Linked DNA regions of Occallatibacter riparius. The protein of the gene in region 2 interacts with the protein of the main gene of each other region in a pairwise test. Links are inferred from orthologs where the notes say so. Each region holds a gene or a part of one and is shown on either strand. Other genes may lie near its edges.

Evidence for each region.
Region 1: the proteins of MOP44_RS00885 (region 2) and lpdA interact in binary tests that used the Escherichia coli proteins (3 or more experiments, as listed by UniProt). The link is inferred for Occallatibacter riparius from one-to-one orthologs.

The regions. Positions count from the first base shown.
Region 1 is NZ_CP093313.1:2,179,126-2,189,128, reverse strand. What follows is about bases 2,170-5,068. They hold lpdA (dihydrolipoyl dehydrogenase), read right to left. Parts: upstream 4,385-5,068; coding sequence 2,954-4,384; downstream 2,170-2,953. Other genes in these bases: miaA (tRNA (adenosine(37)-N6)-dimethylallyltransferase MiaA), read right to left, coding at 4,481-5,068; MOP44_RS08655 (Flp family type IVb pilin), read left to right, coding at 2,726-2,920; MOP44_RS08660 (DUF3857 domain-containing transglutaminase family protein), read left to right, coding at 2,170-2,509. In the rest of the region: more of MOP44_RS08660, read left to right, coding at 1-2,169; more of miaA, read right to left, coding at 5,069-5,632; MOP44_RS08640 (hypothetical protein), read right to left, coding at 5,635-5,823; purD (phosphoribosylamine--glycine ligase), read left to right, coding at 5,977-7,254; MOP44_RS08630 (zinc-ribbon domain containing protein), read right to left, coding at 7,292-7,603; MOP44_RS08625 (hypothetical protein), read left to right, coding at 7,520-7,795; rpsU (30S ribosomal protein S21), read right to left, coding at 7,935-8,132; MOP44_RS08615 (gamma carbonic anhydrase family protein), read left to right, coding at 8,437-8,994; MOP44_RS08610 (hypothetical protein), read right to left, coding at 9,013-10,003. UniProt on the Escherichia coli protein: Lipoamide dehydrogenase is a component of the glycine cleavage system as well as of the alpha-ketoacid dehydrogenase complexes.
Region 2 is NZ_CP093313.1:237,288-247,705, reverse strand. Bases 2,761-6,074 are described here. They hold MOP44_RS00885 (ATP-dependent helicase), read left to right. Parts: upstream 2,761-3,090; coding sequence 3,091-5,874; downstream 5,875-6,074. Other genes in these bases: MOP44_RS00880 (GRP family sugar transporter), read left to right, coding at 5,936-6,074; MOP44_RS00890 (Nif3-like dinuclear metal center hexameric protein), read left to right, coding at 2,761-2,993. Also shown: MOP44_RS00905 (LrgB family protein), read right to left, coding at 1-641; MOP44_RS00900 (CidA/LrgA family protein), read right to left, coding at 638-1,018; MOP44_RS00895 (Nif3-like dinuclear metal center hexameric protein), read left to right, coding at 1,171-2,004; more of MOP44_RS00890, read left to right, coding at 2,034-2,760; more of MOP44_RS00880, read left to right, coding at 6,075-6,928; rbsK (ribokinase), read left to right, coding at 6,937-7,866; MOP44_RS00870 (YbhB/YbcL family Raf kinase inhibitor-like protein), read right to left, coding at 7,936-8,397; MOP44_RS00865 (aminoacyl-tRNA deacylase), read right to left, coding at 8,476-8,958; MOP44_RS00860 (hypothetical protein), read right to left, coding at 8,985-9,566; MOP44_RS00855 ((2Fe-2S)-binding protein), read left to right, coding at 9,819-10,307; MOP44_RS00850 (xanthine dehydrogenase family protein molybdopterin-binding subunit), read left to right, coding at 10,319-10,418. UniProt on the Escherichia coli protein: A helicase with DNA-dependent ATPase activity. Unwinds DNA duplexes with 3'-5' polarity. Translocates on single-stranded DNA with 3'-5' polarity. Initiates unwinding more efficiently from a nicked substrate than double-stranded DNA.

The DNA.
Region 1 (10,003 bases), 1.9 Mb from region 2 along the record:
CATCCAGGACCTGCCTGCGGACGTGACTCGCGAAGCGCCGATGTACTCCGACATTCACCAGAAACACGTGGCGGTGAAAGGCCTGGGGGCGGGCGACATGCTGGAATACAAGACTACGCTGCGCACGCTGAAGCCAGAGGTTCCGGGGCAGTTCTGGCTGGAGTATTCGTTTGAGAAGGATGGGGTGATTCTGGACGAGGAGCTCGACCTGGATGTTCCCGCCGACAAGAGCGTGAGGGTGGCCAGCGCCGACGTGCAGCCGACGGTGACGAGCGCGAATGGGCGGAAGCTCTACCACTGGAGGAGCGAGAATCTGTCGCGGCCGGACCCGGACGCGCCGCCCAAGTCGGTGAAGAACTGGAAGCCTTCGGTGCAGGTAACCACATTTACGGACTGGGCGCAGGTGGGGGCGTGGTACCAGTCGCTGCAGAAGGATCAACTGGTGGTGACTCCGGCGATCAAGGCGAAGGCCGATGCGCTGACCAAGAATCTGACCGCGGATGACGACAAGATCCGCGCGATCTTCAACGCCGTGGCATTGCACACGCACTATATCGGGCTGGAGTTTGGAATTGGTCGCTACCAGCCGCACGCTGCCGACGATGTTCTCTCGAATGAATACGGCGACTGCAAGGACAAGCACACTCTGCTGGCAACTCTGCTGAAGGCGGAGGGCATTGAGGCCTGGCCGGTGCTGATCAACAGCGGCCACGAGCTCGATCCGGCGATGCCTTCGCCTGCGCAGTTCGATCATGTGATCACGGTTGTGCCGCGCGACGGCAAGCTGGTGTGGATGGACTCGACTGCGGAGGTTGCGCCGGTGGGGGTGCTGATAGGCACGCTGCGCGACAAGCAGGCGCTCGCAGTGCCCAACAGCAAGCCAGCTTACCTGGAGCGTACGCCTGCAGACCTGCCGTTCACGCAATCGGCGCGGTTCGAGGCTACGGGCAAGCTGGATGAAAACGGTGAATTCACCGGGCGGATGTCGCAGACCTATCACGGCGATGCAGAGCTCGTGATGCGCTCGTTGTTTCGTGCCGTGCCGGAAGCGGAGTGGAAAGAATTTTTGCAGCGAGTTTCATCCCGCACCGGCTTCGGCGGGGAGATCAGCTCCCCCGAGGTGTCGGCGGTGGAGAAGACGGACGAACCGCTGCGTTTTGCCTACGACTACAAGCGGGAGAAGTACAGCGAGTGGGAGGACCGTCGAATCGGGCCGCCGCTGCCGCCGATCGGATGGGAGCTGGTGCCGGGCATCAAGCAGACCAAGCCAGCGGATGACATCGACCTGGGCTCGCCGGGCGAACAGGTCTACAAGTCGACGGTGCAGATGCCGGCCGGGTGGCACATGTTTCCGCCTGCGGGAATCGATCTGACCGAGGACTGGGCCGAGTACCACTCCAAATACAACTTCGCCAACGGCTCTTATACGGCGGAGCGCCGGCTGGTGGTGAAGAAAGAGAAGATTCCTCTGGCCGACTGGGACAAATATCTGCGCTTCCGCGAGGCCATTTACGGTGACACGGCACGCATGTCGGCAATTGGCGCGCCCGGAGTGGAGCCGCCTCTCCCGACCACCCGCTTCACCGGCAGGGTGAGCATGCCCTCCACCGAGGAGATGCAGAAGCTGATGGAGGAACTGGAGCCGCTGCGGGACGCCTTTGCGCTGCTGGGAGCGGACCCACCGAGCGCGGGCGACCTGGCCACCGCAACTGAGAAATGCCGGAGCACGGTTGCGGATTTCGAGACGCAATCGCACGACAACGAGCCGTCGGATATGCGGACGCTTGCGTGGGCGCAGATGCTAGGAGCCGCATGGACATGCCAGGGCTGGGCCGAACTCGAGAACCACAATCACGAAGTGGCGGAGAGCTACCTGCGCGCGGCCTGGAAGCTCAGTCAGAATCCGGTGGCCGGATACCAGCTTGGCCGCCTGCTGGAGGCCAAGGGCGAGAAGGCCGCTGCCGCGCATACGTGGGAGCTGGCCTACATCAGCAGTCCTGGGGGAATGATGGCGAGCATTGCACCGGGCTCAGACACCACTGACAAGATCGCGGCCAGCTACAAGAAGCTCACCGGCAAGGACTTGACTGCCACGCCGCTGAATCGCGGGCAATACAACGGAAGCCTGCGGGCCGAGCTCGACAGGGACACGGAAATTCGTGCGTTCGTGCGCGAAACCAAGCTGAACGGGCAGGGCTACTACGCGGTCACTTATTTAGCGGACGGGACGATCCGAGCGAGCCTTATCAGCGGGGACCCAGGGATGGCCACGCTGGCGCCGATGCTGCAGGGACGACGTTTCCCGGTGCCGATGCCGGCGGGGTCGAAGGCACGGCTGGTCCGCGAGGTGCACCTGATCTGCTCGCCCTGGGGTGGGTGTGACGCGTACATGCTGCTGCCGACGTCGGTCACTCTGCCGATGACGATGAAGGTGAAGGCGATCCAGGTGCCGCCACCTGCGAATGCTCCCAACGGCGCGAGGACGCTCCGCGTTCCCTCGCAGAATTGAAGGGGGGTGTTAGAACAGCCCCCATCCCGGTTTGGGAGGGTGGGTAATGGGCTTAATCGGGGATGCCAATAGCCCTAAAGTACCGTAGACTCTGCTTCGATAACGGGCAAGAATACGCCTTTACCCCTGTTTCAGGCTGCGGTGTCTTTCCTGGCGGAGTTGTCGCAAACACAGCGGAATGGGGGGGTTCAACTGCTCGAACGGAGATATTTGCCGATGGTTTCCTCACTCCGACTGTTGCTTGCGCACCTGAAAGACCGGTTTCTGGACCAAAGCGGCCAGGACCTGGTCGAATACGCGTTGATCGTCGCTCTGCTTTCGACCGCCGTCGTTGCTGCGGAGCGGAATGTCGCCGTCAGCATTTCCGGCGCGTACCTGAATCTGGCGAACACGTTCAGCACTGATCTGTAGGGCTAGTGGCCGGAGCCCGCCAGGTCTCCAGCGCTACGCGTTGATGGCCATCCCCTCCACGGCCGCGTAGGCATCGAGCATCGCCTCGCTGAGCGTGGGGTGTGCGTGGATGGTGAACATCAGCTCATCCACCGTCCCTTCCAGCTCCATTACAGCGATAGCTTCCGCAATGAGTTCCGTGGCCTGCGGGCCGATGATGTGCACGCCCAGCAGTTCGCCATACTTCGCATCCGCGACGATCTTGACGAATCCATCGTGGCTGTCGACGATGGTGGCTTTGGAGTTGCCGGCAAACGGGAACTTGCCGATCTTGACCTCGTAGCCCTTTTCCTTCGCCTGTGCTTCCGTAAGGCCTGCTGAACCGATCTGCGGATCAGTGTAGGTGCATCCCGGGATGCGGTCGCGGCGGACGGGGCGGAATTTGCGGCCGGCGATTTTGGCCATTGCCACAATCCCGCTCATGGCGCCCACGTGGGCGAGCTGCGGGAGGCCGGCGACGATGTCGCCGATGGCGTAGATGCCGGGCTCGGCGGTCTGCTGAGTCTCGTCGACTTTGACGAAGCCGCGGTCGAGCTCGATTTTGGTCTTCTCAATACCGACATTGGCGGTGCGCGGGGCGCGGCCTACGGCGACGAGGACCTTTTCGGCTTCCTTGTCGCGGGTCTGGCCGTTGGCGGTTGTCCAGGTAACCTTCACGCCGGCGTCGGTCTTCTCAATCGACTGCACGGTGCTGGCGGTGTTGACGTCGATGTTGCGCTTCTTGAACTGGCGGGTGAGCTCTTTGGAGATGTCCTCGTCTTCGACAGGAACGAGGCGCGGCAGGAATTCGACGATGGTGACCTCGGTGCCGAAGCTGCGGAAGATGGAGCTGAACTCGACGCCTACGGCGCCCGCACCAATGACGATGAGCGACTTGGGCGGCTGTGCGACGGAGAGCATTTCGATGTTGGTGAGGATGCGGTCGTCGGGCTTGAGGCCGAACAGCATACGCGCTTCGGAGCCGGTCGCGAGCAGGATGTTCTTTGCTTTGAGCTGCTGTTTTGCGCCATCGGACGCTTCGAGATCGACGGTGTGGACGCCATCAACGGCGGGGCCGGTGAGCCGGCCGTATCCGCGCACCACCGTGACCTTGTTCTTCTTCATCAGGAAGTCGAGGCCCTTGGTGTGCTTGGTGACGATGCTGCTCTTGCGCGTCTGCACCGCGGCCCAGTCAAGCTGCGGGGTGCCGATGCCGGTGATGCCGTACTCGGCGGCCTCTTTGAGGTAGTCCCAGATTTCGGCGTTGAAGAGCAGGGCCTTGGTGGGAATGCAGCCCACGTGCAGGCAGGTTCCGCCCAGACTCGGGTCCGCTTCGATGAGCGCGACCTTCAGCCCGTATTGCCCACCGCGGATGGCTGCCGTGTATCCTGCCGGACCGCTGCCGATGATTGCCACGTCGTAAATGATGCCGGTATCTTCAGCCAAGACTTGCTCCGTTCCGCGCGCGCTGGTTGAGGCAGCATGCGCCTTTGCCACGGTTCAGTTTAAAAGATGGGCCTGGCCAGGCTGCCGATGCAGGGATCACGGTGTTGGGCCGCACTGCGATGCTTCTACTATCTGCTTGACGGTAGCAAGCGTGGCTGGATCGTCGCCGAAGGCTTCGATCCAGTGCACGTCGGGCTCACGGCGGAACCAAGTGAGCTGGCGCTTTGCGTAGTTTCGATGGCCCTGCTGGGCTGCGGCGACGGCGGCGGGGAGATCAGCTTCGCCGTCGATGACGCTGAGCGCTTGCCGGTAGCCGAGAGAGTCGAGGGCCTTGACGCGGCCATAGCAGGCGAGGAGACGGCGGGCTTCTTCCACCAAGCCAGCGGCGAACATCTCGGCGCAGCGCCGGTTGAGGTGTTCATAGAGGGCCTGCCGTGGGGGATTGAGGCCGATGCGGAGGAGGCGGTAGCCGGTGAGGGGATCGCGGGCTTCGTCTTGAGACGCGAACACTGCCGACATGGGCCGGCGGCCTGCCAGGCAGACTTCGACGGCGCGAATCAGCTTGGGTGTGTCGTTGGCGTGAATGCGATCTGCGGTGGAAGGGTCGAGGCGCGTGAGGATGCGATGGAGCCAGGAACTGCCGTGTTTTGTCGCGCTGGCGCGCAGGCGTTTGCGGAGATCCTCGTCGCGCTGCGGGCCAGCGAAGAGGCCTTCGGTGAGCGCGCGAAGATAGAGGCCGGTGCCACCGGTGACGATGGGGAGATGGGCGCGCGCGGTGATGTCAGCGAGGGCGGCGCGGGCGGCGCGGCTGTAGGCGCCGGCGGTCATCGGCTCATCGGGATCGGCGACGTCGATGAGGTGATGCGGCGCGCGGGAGCGTTCTTCGGGCGAGGGCTTGGCGGACCCAAGGTCCATGCCGCGATAGACGGCGACGGAATCGCAACTGACGATTTCGCCGGCGAAGCGATCGGCCAGTTCGAGAGACAGGGCGGTTTTGCCGCTGCCGGTGGGGCCGAGAAGGATGAGGACGAGAGGCGAGGGGCGGGCATGGACGGGCTTCGGAATTTTTGAGAGTCCTGAATGGGCTGCAGGATGATCGTGAGCTGTCGAGGTTGAGGAACTTCCCTCAGGGGCTAAAGCCCCATTCATTTTAAGCAGCGCATCGGCACGACTAAAGTCGTGCCCTTTCACACGGCCGGTGTTCTTCGGAGCGATTTCACCGCTCGCGCTATGGTCCTGATTGCGCATGCTTAGAACCGCCACCATCCGGCGGGCAGGATCCAGCCGGGCTTGGTGCGAATGAGCCAGTACGTGAAGATTGCGGCCGCGATGATCAGGAGTCCGAACATCTGATTGCGGCGGAAGACGCGCGTCTGCTCGGCGCGCCGCTCCCGCTCGGCGACCTGCTGATCATGCGGCTTGATGCGGGTCTGAACCATGGCTCAATCCGGAAGCTCCGGATCAGTATAAGTTCGCGAGCTACGATTCCCCGTTCGCTGCTTGCCGTTTGACTTCCCCCTCCCCTGACGCGCGACCATTACTTTTCGGGCCTCGGTTGATTTGAGGATGAGTTTGAGAGAAGGTAAGCACCCATGAAAGTCCTGATCCTTGGTTCCGGCGGTCGCGAGCACGCTCTGGCGTGGGCGGTGTCGCGCAGTCAGCGTGTTACAGAAGTGGTTTGCGCTCCCGGCAACGGCGGCATGGCGCAGATCGCGCGCTGCATTCCCGCCGATTTGAACAGCGTGGAGTCGATGGTCGCGGTGGTTGAAGCGGAGCAGCCGGGCCTCACCGTTGTGGGTCCGGAGCTGCCGCTCTCGCTCGGAATTGTCGATACACTTCAGGCGCGCGGGTTCCGGGTGTTCGGGCCGAGCCGCGAGGCCGCCATGCTGGAGACCAGCAAGGGATTCGCCAAGCGATTTCTGCAGCGGCACCAGATTCCGACGGCGCATTATGCCGTGTGCACCAGCCCGGCTGAGTTGGAGAAGGCTATCGAGATGTTCCACCCGCCGGTAGTGGTGAAGGCCGATGGACTGGCCGCGGGGAAGGGCGTGCTTATCTGCGAGACGCGCGCGGCGGCGCTGGAAGCGGCCAACAATCTCTTTTCCGGCGCCCTGCTGGGCACGCACGAGCAGCAGGTTGTAATCGAGGAGTTCCTGCAGGGAGATGAGGTCAGTTTCCTGTGTCTGAGCGACGGCCAGCACGTTGCGCCGCTGGTTCCGGCGCAGGATCACAAGCGCATTGGCGAGGGCGATACGGGGCCGAATACCGGAGGGATGGGGGTCTTCTCCACCGACAAACTGCTTGAGCCGGCGATGCAGGAGTGGATTCTGCACCACATCGCGCAGCCGACCATTCAGGGAATGGCCGCCGAGGACACGCCGTTTGTCGGCGTTCTTTACGTGGGGCTGATGATGACAGCGAAGGGGCCGCAGGTGCTGGAGTTCAATGCGCGCTTTGGCGATCCGGAGACGCAGGCGATCCTGATGCGGTTGGAAAGCGACCTGGTGGAGGCGCTGGAGGCCTGCGTTGAGGGCCGGCTCTCGGATACGGAGCTACGCTGGTCGGCGGGCGCCTCGGCGTGCGTTATCGCCAGTTCCGGAGGATACCCTGGGGCGTACAAAACCGGCTTCACGATCACAGGCCTGGAGGCGGCTGCGCGTATTCCGGGCGTGCAGGTGTTCCACTCGGGCACGGCCGTGAAGGACGGGCAGGTGGTCACCAGCGGCGGACGCGTACTGGGCGTGACAGCTGTCGGCGAGGGACTGGAGCAGGCGCTGGCGAGTGCGTACCAGGCTCTAGGCGAGATCCGGTTCGAGGGAATGTACTATCGGCGTGACATTGCACACCGCGCCCTTCGACGTTCCCGCTGAGGAGCGCCTTTCAACTACTCAATTGATTCTGCGTGCCTTAGTGCTGCGCAGAGGGAGCTGCGTGCGGCAACTGCCCTGTCTGTGCCTTTTGAAAACAGGAACGGCACAGAACTGGCCTGCCCTGCGTGGGGCGGAAGGGGACAGTTGTCTCCTCGCCACAGGCCGAGCAGTGGGTACGCGTCTCAGTACGAACGCGCGGACCCCCATTTGCACGCTTAGCCTTGCATTGCTTGCAGCGCTTAGGGTCGTTTTTAAACTGTTTATCGTGGAAGAAAAGCTGCTCACCGGCAGTGAAGACGAACTCTTCACCGCAGTCTACGCACTTGAGGATACGATCCTGAAATTCCATGGCCGGCTTCCCCGAGAGGGAAAGATAGAAATCGGCCTGAGACTCTGCACGCCGGCTCCCCGTTTCCCTGTTCTCGTTCGTCTTTCCATAACCAGGGCCCGGGCCGCAAAAGCATATGGCGGCGAATTTGGGTGTCTCCGCCCGGGAGACCGTTCCAAGTTAATTACGCCGACCCATGCCGGCGAGGAGTAGATCTTTTAAGTTGACCCTTTCGCGCTTGAGATTCTATCCGCGGTTGCGCGAGGGGATGATGATATGCCGATTTTGTAGAACGTGGGTGGAATATTCCGGGCGAAAACCAGCAGTTGCCATTTTTCGCCCGGAACCTTAATTAATCCTGCTCTTTACGAGCCTTCTTACGATTCCGCTTGCGCGCCAAGGCAGCCTTGACGCGGCGCTTTTCGCCGGGCTTGAGGTAGTAGGAGTGACGCTTAACTTCCTTGATGATGTCCTCCTGCTGGACCTTGCGCTTAAACCGGCGCAGCGCATTTTCGAGCGGCTCGCCTTCCTGTACGCGAACCTCTGCCAAAGTTTCCCACCTCCAAACCTGCCAAAGGGCTCTACCTAGGATACTGGAAATACGGCGATTAGTCATTCCTGCGGCATCCGAGACCGGCAGGTCGGAGGGTCCCCTGCTCCGTACCGGATTTTCAGCCGCCAACCTGGAACCGCCAAACCGATGGTGGCAAAGATGTTGTGCTTGGAGCATAGTCGAAGTCGCTACCGATTGGATACTGGGGAAAGTCCTAGGCGATCGCACGTAAAAGAGTCATAACGGACGAGATTCATGCGCGTCACGCTTTGCTCTACACTCTGAAGTTGGAGGTCCCGCCATGATTCGCAGCTATCGGGGCATTTCGCCCCGCATTGCGGCCGGCTGCTACATCGATCTGTCGGCCCAGGTGCTGGGTGACGTCACGTTGGGCGAAAACTCTTCGGTATGGATGAATGCGGTGCTGCGCGGGGACGTGAACTCGATCCGTATTGGCGCGAACTCGAACGTACAAGATTGCTCTGTTCTTCACGGCCAGCGCTACTTGTATCCAGTCACCGTCGGCGACTGGGTAACCGTTGGCCATAACGCGACGGTCCACGGGTGCGTCGTTGAAGATGCTTGCCTGATCGGAATGGGCGTGACGATCCTGAACAACTGTCGGATTGGGGAAGGCTCGATCATCGCGGCAGGCGCCGTTTTGCCTGAGCACACGGTTGTGCCGCCGCGTACGCTGTGGGCGGGGGTGCCGGGCAAAATGCGCCGCGACCTGGGCGAGGAGGATCGCAAGCTGATCCTGATGTACGCGCAGAACTACCTCGATTACACAGCCATCTATCTGGCCGAAGAAGCCGGCAAGCCGCTGGAGGCTGCGCCGGATCTGGGCGTGAGTTCGTAATAAGTCTGGTTGGCCATCCTATCGGCAGCTCTCGTTGCGCGCTCCGTTGATCGTTACGAACGTCGCGCTGGCGGGTGGTAGAGCGATGGGACCGGCGGGGAGCTTCTCGCCGTGAAGGTTCGGCAGTGATCCGTCGGGCTGAACAGCGAGCTCTGTTCCATTGAGCATGGTCTTCGTGCTCGTGAGGTCCGGAGCGGTCAGGGTCAGGCGCTCTCCGGCCTGGTCCAGCGTGAGGTTCTGCTCGTGCTCGCGATCGGTATTCAAAATCAGAAGCGTCACGCCGCTCTTATGAGGAGTGCAGTGGGCGTACACGCGAAGATTCTCGTTGTCCTTGATTGCGGGATCGAGGACGACATCGCCCATCAGTCGCTTCCAGAGGAAGGCAGCCCAGTAGTCGGGGCGCGGAGCCAGGGTACTCTCGTCGAGCAGGCCATAGTCGCTGGCTGCGAGCGTGTTGTGCATGACGACTTGCACGCCCTTCTGCGCCAACGTTCCCAGTTGATTTAGGAAGCGGAACGTATCGGCGAACTCGCCGGCAAACTGATCGCCGCCGCATGCGGCTTCGGCGGTTTCGGTGAGCCACATTGGCTTGCCAGGCGTGTACTTGTCGCGGAGACCGGCGTAAAACGCGTAAGCCTGTTCGGTGCGGTCGAGCCATTCAGGAGTAAGCGCCTGCGCGACCGTCACATTGCCGGTGCAGCGCTTTGAGACTCCGCCGTAGAAGTGATACGAGAATGCGTCGTAGATAGGGCCGCTGGCCTTCAGCAGATCTTCAGAGGCGAGCAGCTTCATTTTGATGGCGCTGCCCGGCATCATGGAGACGCCTTCGCCTACGCCGCCGGGACCGAGAAAGACCGTCTTTGGCGACTGGCTGCGAAGGAACCCCGCAAAGACTTTCGCGTCGCGCGCATAGGCAGCGGCGTCGTAGTTGGCGGGCGCGCCGCCGGGGCCGGGGAAGGTGGGCTCATTCATGAATTCGGTGGCGGCGATGCTGCCTCCGATGGCCTTC
Region 2 (10,418 bases):
CCCGCAGCCGCCATGGCCCACGAGGACACAGAAGCCTGCATCTCCGAGTGGCGCACCAGGCTCGCCGTTCCGATTCCGTGCGACGCTGTTCCCATCGCCGCTCCCACAGCCCGGTTCTCCCAGATCCCGAACAGTCCCAGAAGAAACGGCCCGAAGCTGGCTCCGAATACGCCTGCCAGGATCACCATCGCAATCGTGATTTGCGGGATCCCATGAAGCTGCCGGCACACCTCAATAGCAATCGGCGTAGTCACGGATTTGGGCACAGCCGACATCACTACCGGCATCGGCGCCCCCAGCAGCCAGGCCGTGCCCCCGGCGGTCACCATACCCACCAGCGATCCGATGAATACGATCAACGCCATCCGCGGCAGCGAACTGCGCAGGGCCAGTCCATTGCGGTACATCGGCACAGCGAGCGCCACGGTGGCCGGCCCCAGGCACCAGGTCAGGAGATTGCCGCCGTGGTTGTATGCGGAATACGGCTCATGCGCGATCAGCAGCAGCGCGATGATCGGAACGCACGCTACGAGAATCGGCGGAATCCAGCGCCAGCGCTCGTGCATCTTAAGCGCGATCCAGTAGCAAGCGATGGTGAGACCGACGCTGACCGCCGGATGCGCGAGCAAATTCAGTGTCATTGCACCGCCTCCGTCGTCGCGGCGGGCTCCGGCACTGCGGGACGCAGAAGCCAGCGGGCGAGAAGACCGGTGGTCAGCAGCACGGCAAGGAAGCTGGCAACCAGGCTCGCTACGATCGCGAGCGCCTGGCGCGACAGCACCGGCCCAAGGTCCATCAGCCCGACGGTCAGCGGCACGAACAGCAGAACCATGTGCCGCAGCAGCAGCCCGGCCCCGCGGTCTACCCACTGCACCTTGATCGTACCCGTCAGCATCGCTCCATAAAACAGCAGCAGCCCCAGCACGCCTCCAGGAATGGGCACTCCGTGATCGTGCAGCCATGTGCCGATGAGAAAGATCGCGACGATGATCGCCAGGCCTCGCATGCAGTCGAACATGCTTCCATTGTCCATCCCAGGTCTCAAAAGGTGAGTGACCCGGGACACCCGCTTCTCGTTCTCAATGGCGTGCTTAGCAGACTCAGGCATTATCTCCATGAGATCATCGCTGCAACGTTCTTGCAGGCAGGAATGACGACAAGGATGATCCGATGTTGCCGACGACGACAAGCTTCGAACTGGTCAACAGAATCCACACGGCGCTCGGTGAGCGGCACAAGGATGCTGAGTACGAAGGCATTCTCACCGGCAGCGACGACGACACGGTTTCAGGCATCCTTGTTGCGAACGAGCCCTCCATAGACGCAATCCGCCTTGCCGTGGCCACCGGGAAGAACTGCATCCTCTGCCGCGAGCATCCCTTTTATCTCTTTGGCGAGTATCTCGCCGCGGGCCTCGCCGACGCGCTGGTGGACGATCCTGTTGCCAAAGCCAAGCGGCAGCTCATCGAAGACAATCATCTGATCATCATTCGCCTGGCGGCTCTCTGGGACACAGCCCGCCCAAAATGGTTCTCGAACGCTCTGGCCAAAGAACTCGGCTGGCAACCCGAAGTCGGCGCTCCGGCCGACCAGTGGACCGCAGCGTTCTGCAACGTTCCCCGGACAACCCTCAGAGGCCTCGCCGAGCATGCCTCCGCACGCCTCGGCGCAAAGATGCTGCGGATGGTGGGCGATCCGGATCAGCCGGTCATGCGCGTCGCGGTCATTCACGGCTTCTCGTATCCAACGCTCGTCTTGAGCCATGCGCTCGAAGACCCTGCAGTCGACTGCATTCTCACCGGAGCGACGCCGGAAGTCGACCACTGCACCACCTATATTCGCGATGCCATCACATCAGGCCGCAGCATCAGCCTTGTCGAAGTCGGCTACGAAATCTCCGATCACCCCGGCGCTGTTGAGATGTCGAATTGGCTCAAGACCGTGTTGCCGGGGATGCCCATCGAGGTTCAATCGCGTCCCAAAGAACTGTGCTGGTTTGCTTGAAACTCGCGCGCTGAAGGAGACGATCCGACATGCCAATCTCTCGCAGGATGTTTAGCCAGGGGGCAGGCGCCGCAATGTTGTTGAAGTGCTCGCTCGCCAGCGCATACGCCTCCGCATCGGGCTCTTTGACCGCGGAACAAATCGTGCAACGCATCATGCAGAAGATGGACTCTGACGGAATCAAGTGGCCCACCAACTTTCCCTGGAGGCCGACAGACGGCTTCAAGTACGGTGCCCCCGCCACGCCGGTCACAGGCATCGCCTTCACATTTCAGGCCACCTTTGACGTCCTCAAGAAAGCGGTCCAGGCGAAGAAGAACTTCGTCATCACGCACGAAAGAATGTTCTGGGACCACATCGACGACGTCGGCACGCTGCAACACGACAAACAGTTTGAGGTCGCAGGCTCCCTCGAAACAGACCCTGTTTTCATCGCCAAGCGGCGCTTTTGCGAACAGAACAACCTTGTGGTCTGGCGTTTTCATGACCATCAGCACATGCTCAAACCCGATCCCATCATGCAAGGGTTGATTACCAGGCTCGATTGGCAAAACTACATCGTCCCGGTGCAAGGGCAGATGATCCCCATCGCTTTCGAAATCCCGCCGGCCCCGCTAAAAGATGTGGCGCGGCACGTCGCGCGCTCGCTTGACTCTCCCAGCATGCGGGTCATCGGAGATCCGAACTTGCCCGTGAAGCGCGTCGGACTCGGCGCACACAAACTCGTCGAGATCCTCAAGCCCCTGCAAACCTGCGACGTCGTCCTGATGAGCGAAGCTCAGGATTGCGATGCCTTCCCCTACCTCCGCGATGGCATCAGCCTGGGCCTGCCGCACCCCAAGGGCCTCATCGCCATAAACCATGAGCGCTTTGAGGAGTGGGGCGAGCAGGATGCGCCCGCATGGCTCGGGCCGCTGGTCCCGGAAGTCCCCGTCGATTTCATCTCCTCCGGCGACCCATATTGGGTCCTTCCCGAGAAATCCGTCTAGTCTCAATCGGGAGACTGGCCCTGAGAACCAGTAGAAAGCACGACAACTCGCCAACAGGTAAACTGGAGGAAGGGCTTTTCCCTCCGGATTTGTATTCTTGTCATCGCTCATCGCAAAACTGAATCCCCAACAGCGCGAGGCCGTCGAAGCCACAGAAGGGCCGCTCCTTATCCTTGCCGGCGCAGGCTCGGGCAAAACGCGCGTCATTACCGCGCGCATTGCCTGGCTCATCACGGAGAAGGGCATCGCGCCCGATTCCATCCTCGCCGTCACCTTCACCAACAAAGCCTCCGCGGAGATGGCCGAGCGCGTCGACCGCCTGATCGGTCACGCATCGCTGCAGAAGCCGCTCATCTCCACGTTTCATTCGCTTTGCGTGCGCATGTTGCGCCGCGATATCGAGGCACTGAAGGTCAACGGCGAAGGCCTCACGCGCAGCTTCGCCATCTACGACGAGAACGACCAGTCCAGCATCGTCAAGCAGATCATGCGGCGCATGGGCATCGACACCAAGCAGTTGACCCCGCGCACGGTGCTCGGCCGCATCTCCTGGGCCAAGAACCACATGGTCGATCCGCAGGAGTTCTACCTCGCATCGAAGGATCCCAACAGCGAGCGCATCGCCCATATTTACCAAGCCTACAAGGCTGATCTGCGCAAGAACAATGCCCTCGACTTCGACGACCTGCTGCTTGAGACGGTCCGGCTCCTGAAGGTCTCGCGCGAAACACGCGAGCGCTATCAGCGCAAGTACCGCTACCTGCTCGTCGACGAGTACCAGGACACGAACCGCCCGCAGTACGAAATTATGAAGCTCCTGGCAGGCGAGGCACAGAACGTCTGCGCCGTAGGCGATGAAGACCAGAGCATCTACTCGTGGCGCGGCGCCGACATCAAGAACATCCTTGACTTCGAGAAGGAATTCCCCAACGCCAAGATCGTCCGCCTCGAGCAGAACTACCGCTCCACGCAGAACATTCTTGAAGCCGCCGGCGCAGTGGTCGCCAACAACCTGCGGCGCAAGGGCAAAAAACTCTGGACCGATCGCCAGGGCGGATCGCTGATCGGCTACTACGAAGCGCCCGACGGCGAGAACGAAGCGCTGTTCATCGCAGATCGCATCCAGAAATTCCTCCGCGAGAACAACGAAGAGGGCGAGCAGGGCCGGTGCGCCGTTCTCTACCGCACCAACTCGCAGTCGCGCCTGGTGGAAGAATCACTACGCCGCTACAACATCCGCTACACCATGGTCGGCGGATTCAGCTTCTACGAGCGCGCTGAAGTCAAGGACCTGATGGCTTACCTGCGCCTAGTGCGGAATCCGCACGATTCCATGGCGCTGCAGAGAGTCATCAACACGCCCGCCCGCGGCATCGGCGCCACCACGCTGGCCACGCTCGAGCGGCTCGCGCTCGAGACCGGCACCTCCACATGGGAAGCGGTCGCCGCGGCCATTAAGAACAAGCTGATCCCCACGCGCGCACTCATGGCGCTCGACTCCTTCCGCACCCTGATCACCGACGCGCAAGCCATGATGGACCCCGACTTCGCGGGCAAGCTATCCGCCGACATCGCAGAAAGCGACGACGAAGACGCCGACACCGACTTCTCCTTCGGAGCCGCGGATACCGAGCTGAGCGCGGATGAGAACGAAGCCGTAGCCGATGCCGAGGCAGTCGACTTCAATTTCGGCGGCAACGAAGATCAAATGTCGCTGCTCAATCTCTCCAATTTCTCTCCTTTCGCAGCCGAGCCCAAAAAGCCGTTCCTCAAGATGCCAAAGCAAGTTAAGGAGGAGAAGCCTGCATCTGCATCCACGGGCTGGACCACAAAAGTTTCGAAGGTCAGTCCTGCGCCGTCGAACGGTGGCGATGCCGGCAGCGAAGCACCCGTAGAAGGCTTCCGCGCACCGGGCGGAGCCGCCACCCTCCCCGAACTGATCCGCTTCCTGAACGACCGCACCGGCTACATCAAGGCCCTCGAAACCGAAGGCTCGCCCGAGGCCTTTAGCCGGATTGAAAACCTGAAGGAACTCGCCAACGCCGCGCACGACGCCGAGGTTCGTGGCGAGACGCTCGCCGAGTTCCTCGATCACGCCGCGCTGGCCAGCGACACTGACCAGTTCGATCCCGACGCACGCGTGACGCTGATGACGCTGCACGCTGCCAAGGGCCTCGAGTTCCCGCTAGTCTTCCTCGCCGGCATGGAAGAGGGACTCTTCCCGCACTCGCGCACACTGAACAATCCCGAAGAGCTCGAAGAGGAGCGCCGCCTCTGCTACGTCGGCATGACCCGCGCCATGAATACGCTGGTGCTGACCCGGGCGCAGTATCGCCGCCGCTATGGCAACGACGCGCCCGAGCAGAGCATCCCATCGCGCTTCCTCGAAGAAGTTCCTCCGCCGCTTATTGAAAACCTGAGCCCCCGCGCGCAGGCCTGGGCAGGCGCGAGCTACTCCTATGGGCGCTCTTCGTACGGCCAGCGCCGCGGATCAGACGATGATGGCGACCGCCACTTCGACTACGAAAACGAGAGCCAGGAGAGGCCACGCCTCACCTACAGTCAAGGAGTCAGCGCGAATACCCGCAGCGGGCCCGGCTCGGCGCCCAAGAACGCCGACTCCATCGACAACATCGCCCGCTTCTTCGGCGGCAAGGGAGTAGTGAAGGCTGGTTCCTTTGCGCGGCCAAAGATGGACATCCCCGACGCGAAGGGCGCGAGTGGCCTGAACAAAGGCCAGCGCGTGCGTCATTCCAAGTACGGCGAAGGCACCGTGCTGATGCGCGAGGGCGAAGGCGACGACGCCAAGGTCACCGTGATGTTCACCCGCCACGGCATGAAGAAGCTGATGGAAAAGTTCGCCAACCTCGAGAAGATCTGAGGCACCGGCGCCCTGCCGCGCAGCTAAGGTATCCTGTTTCTCGCATTCAGGAAACCTGCGCATGTACATTCCAAGCCTGTACCCGGTCGCGCTCTTCATGATGATCGTGACCATGATCTGCTGGGGAAGCTGGGCTAACACCCAGAAGCTCGCCAAAGGCTGGCGTTTCGAGCTCTTCTACTGGGACTACGTCTTCGGCATCGTCCTCATCGCGCTCATCCTCGGCTTCACCATGGGCAACACCGACCCCGCAAGCCCCGACAGCTTCATCGCCAACCTCCGCTCCGCTGACGGCAAGCACCTGCTGTTTGCTGTGCTGGGCGGCGTGGTATTCAACGTGGCCAACATCCTGATTGTCGCGGCCATCGCCGTGGCCGGGCTAGCGGTTGCGTTCCCCATCGGCATCGGGCTCGCGCTGGTCATCGGATCGGTACTCAACTACATCATTCTGCCCAAGGGGAATCCGCTGCTGCTGTTTGGCGGAATCGCGCTGGTGATCGTCGCTATCGTTCTCGATGCGCTGGCCTATCGCAGGCTGGTCAAGGACCTCAGCGTGAGCCGGAAGGGGATACTGCTGAGCCTGCTCGGCGGAACCGGCATGGGCCTCTTCTACCCCTTCGTTGCCAAAGCCACCACCGGCGAGAATCACCTCGGCCCCTACGCTGTCGCGTTCGTCTTCTCGCTCGGCGTTCTGGCGTGCACCATCCCTGTTAATTACCTCTTCATGCGCAAGCCCATCTCCGGCCAGCCCGTGGCCATGCGCGACTACTTCCGCGGCAGCGGTGCGTTTCACTTCTGGGGACTGCTCGGCGGCATCATCTGGGGCATCGGCATGATCTCGAACTTCGTCGCCTCTTATGCGCAGATGGTTGGCCCCGCCGCCGCCTACGCCCTTGGCCAGGGGGCCACCATGGTCTCGGCCATCTGGGGCGTCTTTGTCTGGCGCGAGTTCGCCGGAGCGCCCCCCACCGCGCGCAGGCTAATCGGCCTCATGTTCCTCTTCTTCCTCCTCGGGCTCAGCGGAGTCGCCATGGCCCCCATCGTGAGTTTCTAGGTGCCTATATGAGCCGTCCCATCGTAGTAGTCGGAAGCGTGAACCTCGACCTAGTTTCAACCGCTAAGAGAATCCCCGCGCCCGGCGAGACGCTGACCGGAGACAGCTTCCAGACGTTTCACGGCGGCAAGGGAGCCAATCAGGCGGTCGCCGTCGGCCGCCTCGGTCACCCAGTCAGCATGATCGCCAAAGTCGGCGATGACGACTTCGGGAAGCGACTGCGCCAGGGCCTGCGCGAAGCCGGTGTGAACGTGCGCTCCGTAGGTACGGCTGCCGGAACAGCCTCCGGCGTCGCGCTGATCTCCGTCGACCGCAAAGGCCAGAACAGCATCACCGTCATTCCAGGTGCCAACGGAACACTGACCCCGCACGATCTCGACGCCAGCCTTCCACAGCTTCGCTCCGCCGGCATCATCCTTACTCAGCTTGAAACACCGCTCGAAACCGTGGAGCACCTGTGCGACCTCGCCCAGCGCCTCCAGGTTCCTCTTATGCTCGATCCCGCTCCCGCGCGGGCGTTGTCGCGCAAAATTCTGCGCCAGGTCACCTATCTCACACCTAACGAAACTGAAGCGTGCGCCCTGCGCGGCATCCCTAATCGCGACCTCAACCAGTCCGCCGCGCGCGAATGTGCCGAAGATCTCCTCGCCAAGGGACCCGCCAACGTCATCATCAAAATGGGAGCCCGCGGCGCATTCATCGCCACTCGCGATGGCCTCCGCCGCATGGTTCCAAGCTTCAAGGTAAAGGTAGTCGACTCCACCGCCGCCGGCGATGCCTTCAACGGCGGCATGGCCGTAGCGTTGATGCGGCGCATGGCGATCGAGGAGGCAGTCCGCTTCGGCGCGGCCGTAGCGGCGGTGTCGGTCACGCGCGCAGGAGCGCAGCCCGCCATGCCCACGGAGGCCGAAGTGAACACGCTCTTGCAGGCTCACTGACTCGTAATGAGCCATTTGGGCAACGGCCGTTGCCTTCTGTTCCCTGATCGCTTTTGCCTGTTCCCTGCTTTACCGCTTGAACGTCCCCATCCACTCCGCCTGTGCCAGGATGTGCCGCTTCATCGCGTCTTCCAGGTCGGGGCGCTCGCTGCCGGCCATCAACTCAAGCACCTTGTCCAGCGCATAGAGCCGGAAGAAGTAGCGATGCGCCTTGCCAGGCGGCGGACACGGCCCGCCATAACCCACCTTGCCGAAGTCGTTCTTGCCCTGACGCGCGCCGCCAGGCAGCGACTCCTCAGGCGGAACACCCTCTGGCAACCCGCCGGATTGCGCAGGCACATCCCACAGCACCCAGTGCGTCCATGTGCCGCCCGGCGCGTCCGGGTCATCGACGATAAGTGCCAGCGATTTCGCCCCTGCCGGCGCGTCGCTCCATTGCAGCGCCGGCGATACGTCCGCGCCTGAACACGTGTACTTCGCAGGAATCGCGGCGCCGTTTCCGAATGCATCCGTCCGAACTGTGAATGACATGGTTGAGCCTCCTGTTTGTCCGCTGCGCGGCGGAGTGCCAACCTGGTCCATCCGCCGCCTTTACTTAGGCTCAATGCTTCAAGCTGCTTCAACGTGGTGCCCGGCAGCGAAGCACATGATTTTCGGTGACACCAATCTCTCATAATCGCGCCATGCCATGCGCATGAGTTCGCGATGGGTGCCCGCGTTGAATGCGATCTCAGTGTCTTTGGTCAGGCTCTCCTCAACATATACGGGAATGCCGTAGAGATTGCCGAATGGAGGCATCGCTCCGGTTTCGCAGTAAGGAAACTTATCGTAAAAGTCTTCCTCCGCTGCCAGCGATGCATACTCCGCGTTGACAGCTTTCTTGAGGGTGAAGAGATCCACGCGCAGATTGGCCGGGAGGACTGCCATCGCCAGATTGCCGTCGAGGACGACCATGACGGCCTTGGCGAGCTCCTTTCCCGGAATGTGCGCCAGGCCAGCGATGCACTGTGCACTGAAGGCCGGCGTGTGCGGAATGAGCTCATATTGGATGTTGTTTCGGTCGAGGTATTCAGTCAAAGTTGCGAGCGCCATACTCTACCTCTTTCGAGTCTGCGTGTTTAAGTGCCCTTCTTGCGTTGTGTCCTGACCCGCTCCACGTACCGGCCGGTCCGGATGTCGATGGTGACGAGTTCGCCTGGGGCTATGAAGAGGGGAACCTGAATGTGACGGCCGTTGTCGAGCGATGCCTCCTTCGTTCCTGAATCGGGCTGCGCGCGGGCTGGCGCAGCGGTGCTGGCGATGCGGGCCTCAACGGTGTTGGGAAGAAGTACGCTGACAGGTTCGTCGCCAGCGAACTCGCCGATCAGTTCGGTTCCTGGAGGCAGCAGTTGTTCTGCGAGGCCGAGCGATGCGGACGGGAACTCAACCTGCTCGAAGGTGTCGAGACGCTGAAACACACATGTGCCGCCGCTGCTGTAGAGGAACTCCAGGTTCCGTCTTTCGAATGCTACGTCTTCCAGTCGCTCCTGGGGACGGAAGTGCTGGTCCCAGAGACGTCCGCTGTGCACATTGCAGAGCCTGGCCTGAACGTTGCCGCTCATCTTGGCCGCACCGGCGCGGGATGCGACGTCAAGCACCTTGTAGATCTGGTGGTCGATGCGAAGCGCCATGCCCTCGTGCAATTCCGAAGCAGTGATCATCGTTCCTCCGATCCGCATGGTCGCGGCTCTATGCGCTGGACGGCACTTCCTCCGTGCGAAAGACGAGCACAAACATTCTTGGCCAAAGCGGCAACCGTTCAGTGACGTTCATCACGGTCTGCGAGGCAGCACGCGAGTTTTTGATGAGACGGAGGGCCGGGCGGGGCCGTCGTGATGCACATCACTGCCTTCACGGGGTTGGGTTGACGAGACTCGGAGAATCGCCGCGCTGCCGCGGCTGAAGGAGGGCGCGTGTCTCTCAAGCTCACGGTGAATCAAAAGGCAGTTCAGGTGGATGCGTCGCCAGACACGCCCCTGCTCTGGGTCCTTCGCGATCATCTCGACCTCAAAGGCGCCAAGTTCGGCTGCGGCGTGGGCTCGTGCGGGTCCTGTATGGTCCTGGTCGACAGCCGCCCGGTGCGGTCCTGCATCACGCCCATCTCCGCCGTCGCCAACGCGAAGATCACCACCATCGAGGGCCTCTCGCCCGACGGCACCCACCCCATCCAGAAGGCATGGCACGAGGTCGACGTTCCGCAATGCGGCTACTGCCAGTCCGGCCAGATCATGGCCGCCGTCGCGCTGCTTGAGCGCACCCCCAAGCCGACCGACGAGCAGATCGACACCGCCATGCAGGGCAATCTGTGCCGCTGTGGAACCTACGCGCGCGTCCGCAGGGCCATTCACCGCGCCGCCGGTCAGCTGACCACGGATCAACTGCAAGCCACATTGCGCGACTGAGGGAGGATTCCATGAACCGACGCCACTTTCTGCAGTTGAGTGCTCTCGCCGGCGGCGGACTCGCCCTCGGCCTCTACGACAAGCCCCTCACCGGTGCCTTCGCCGCTGCGC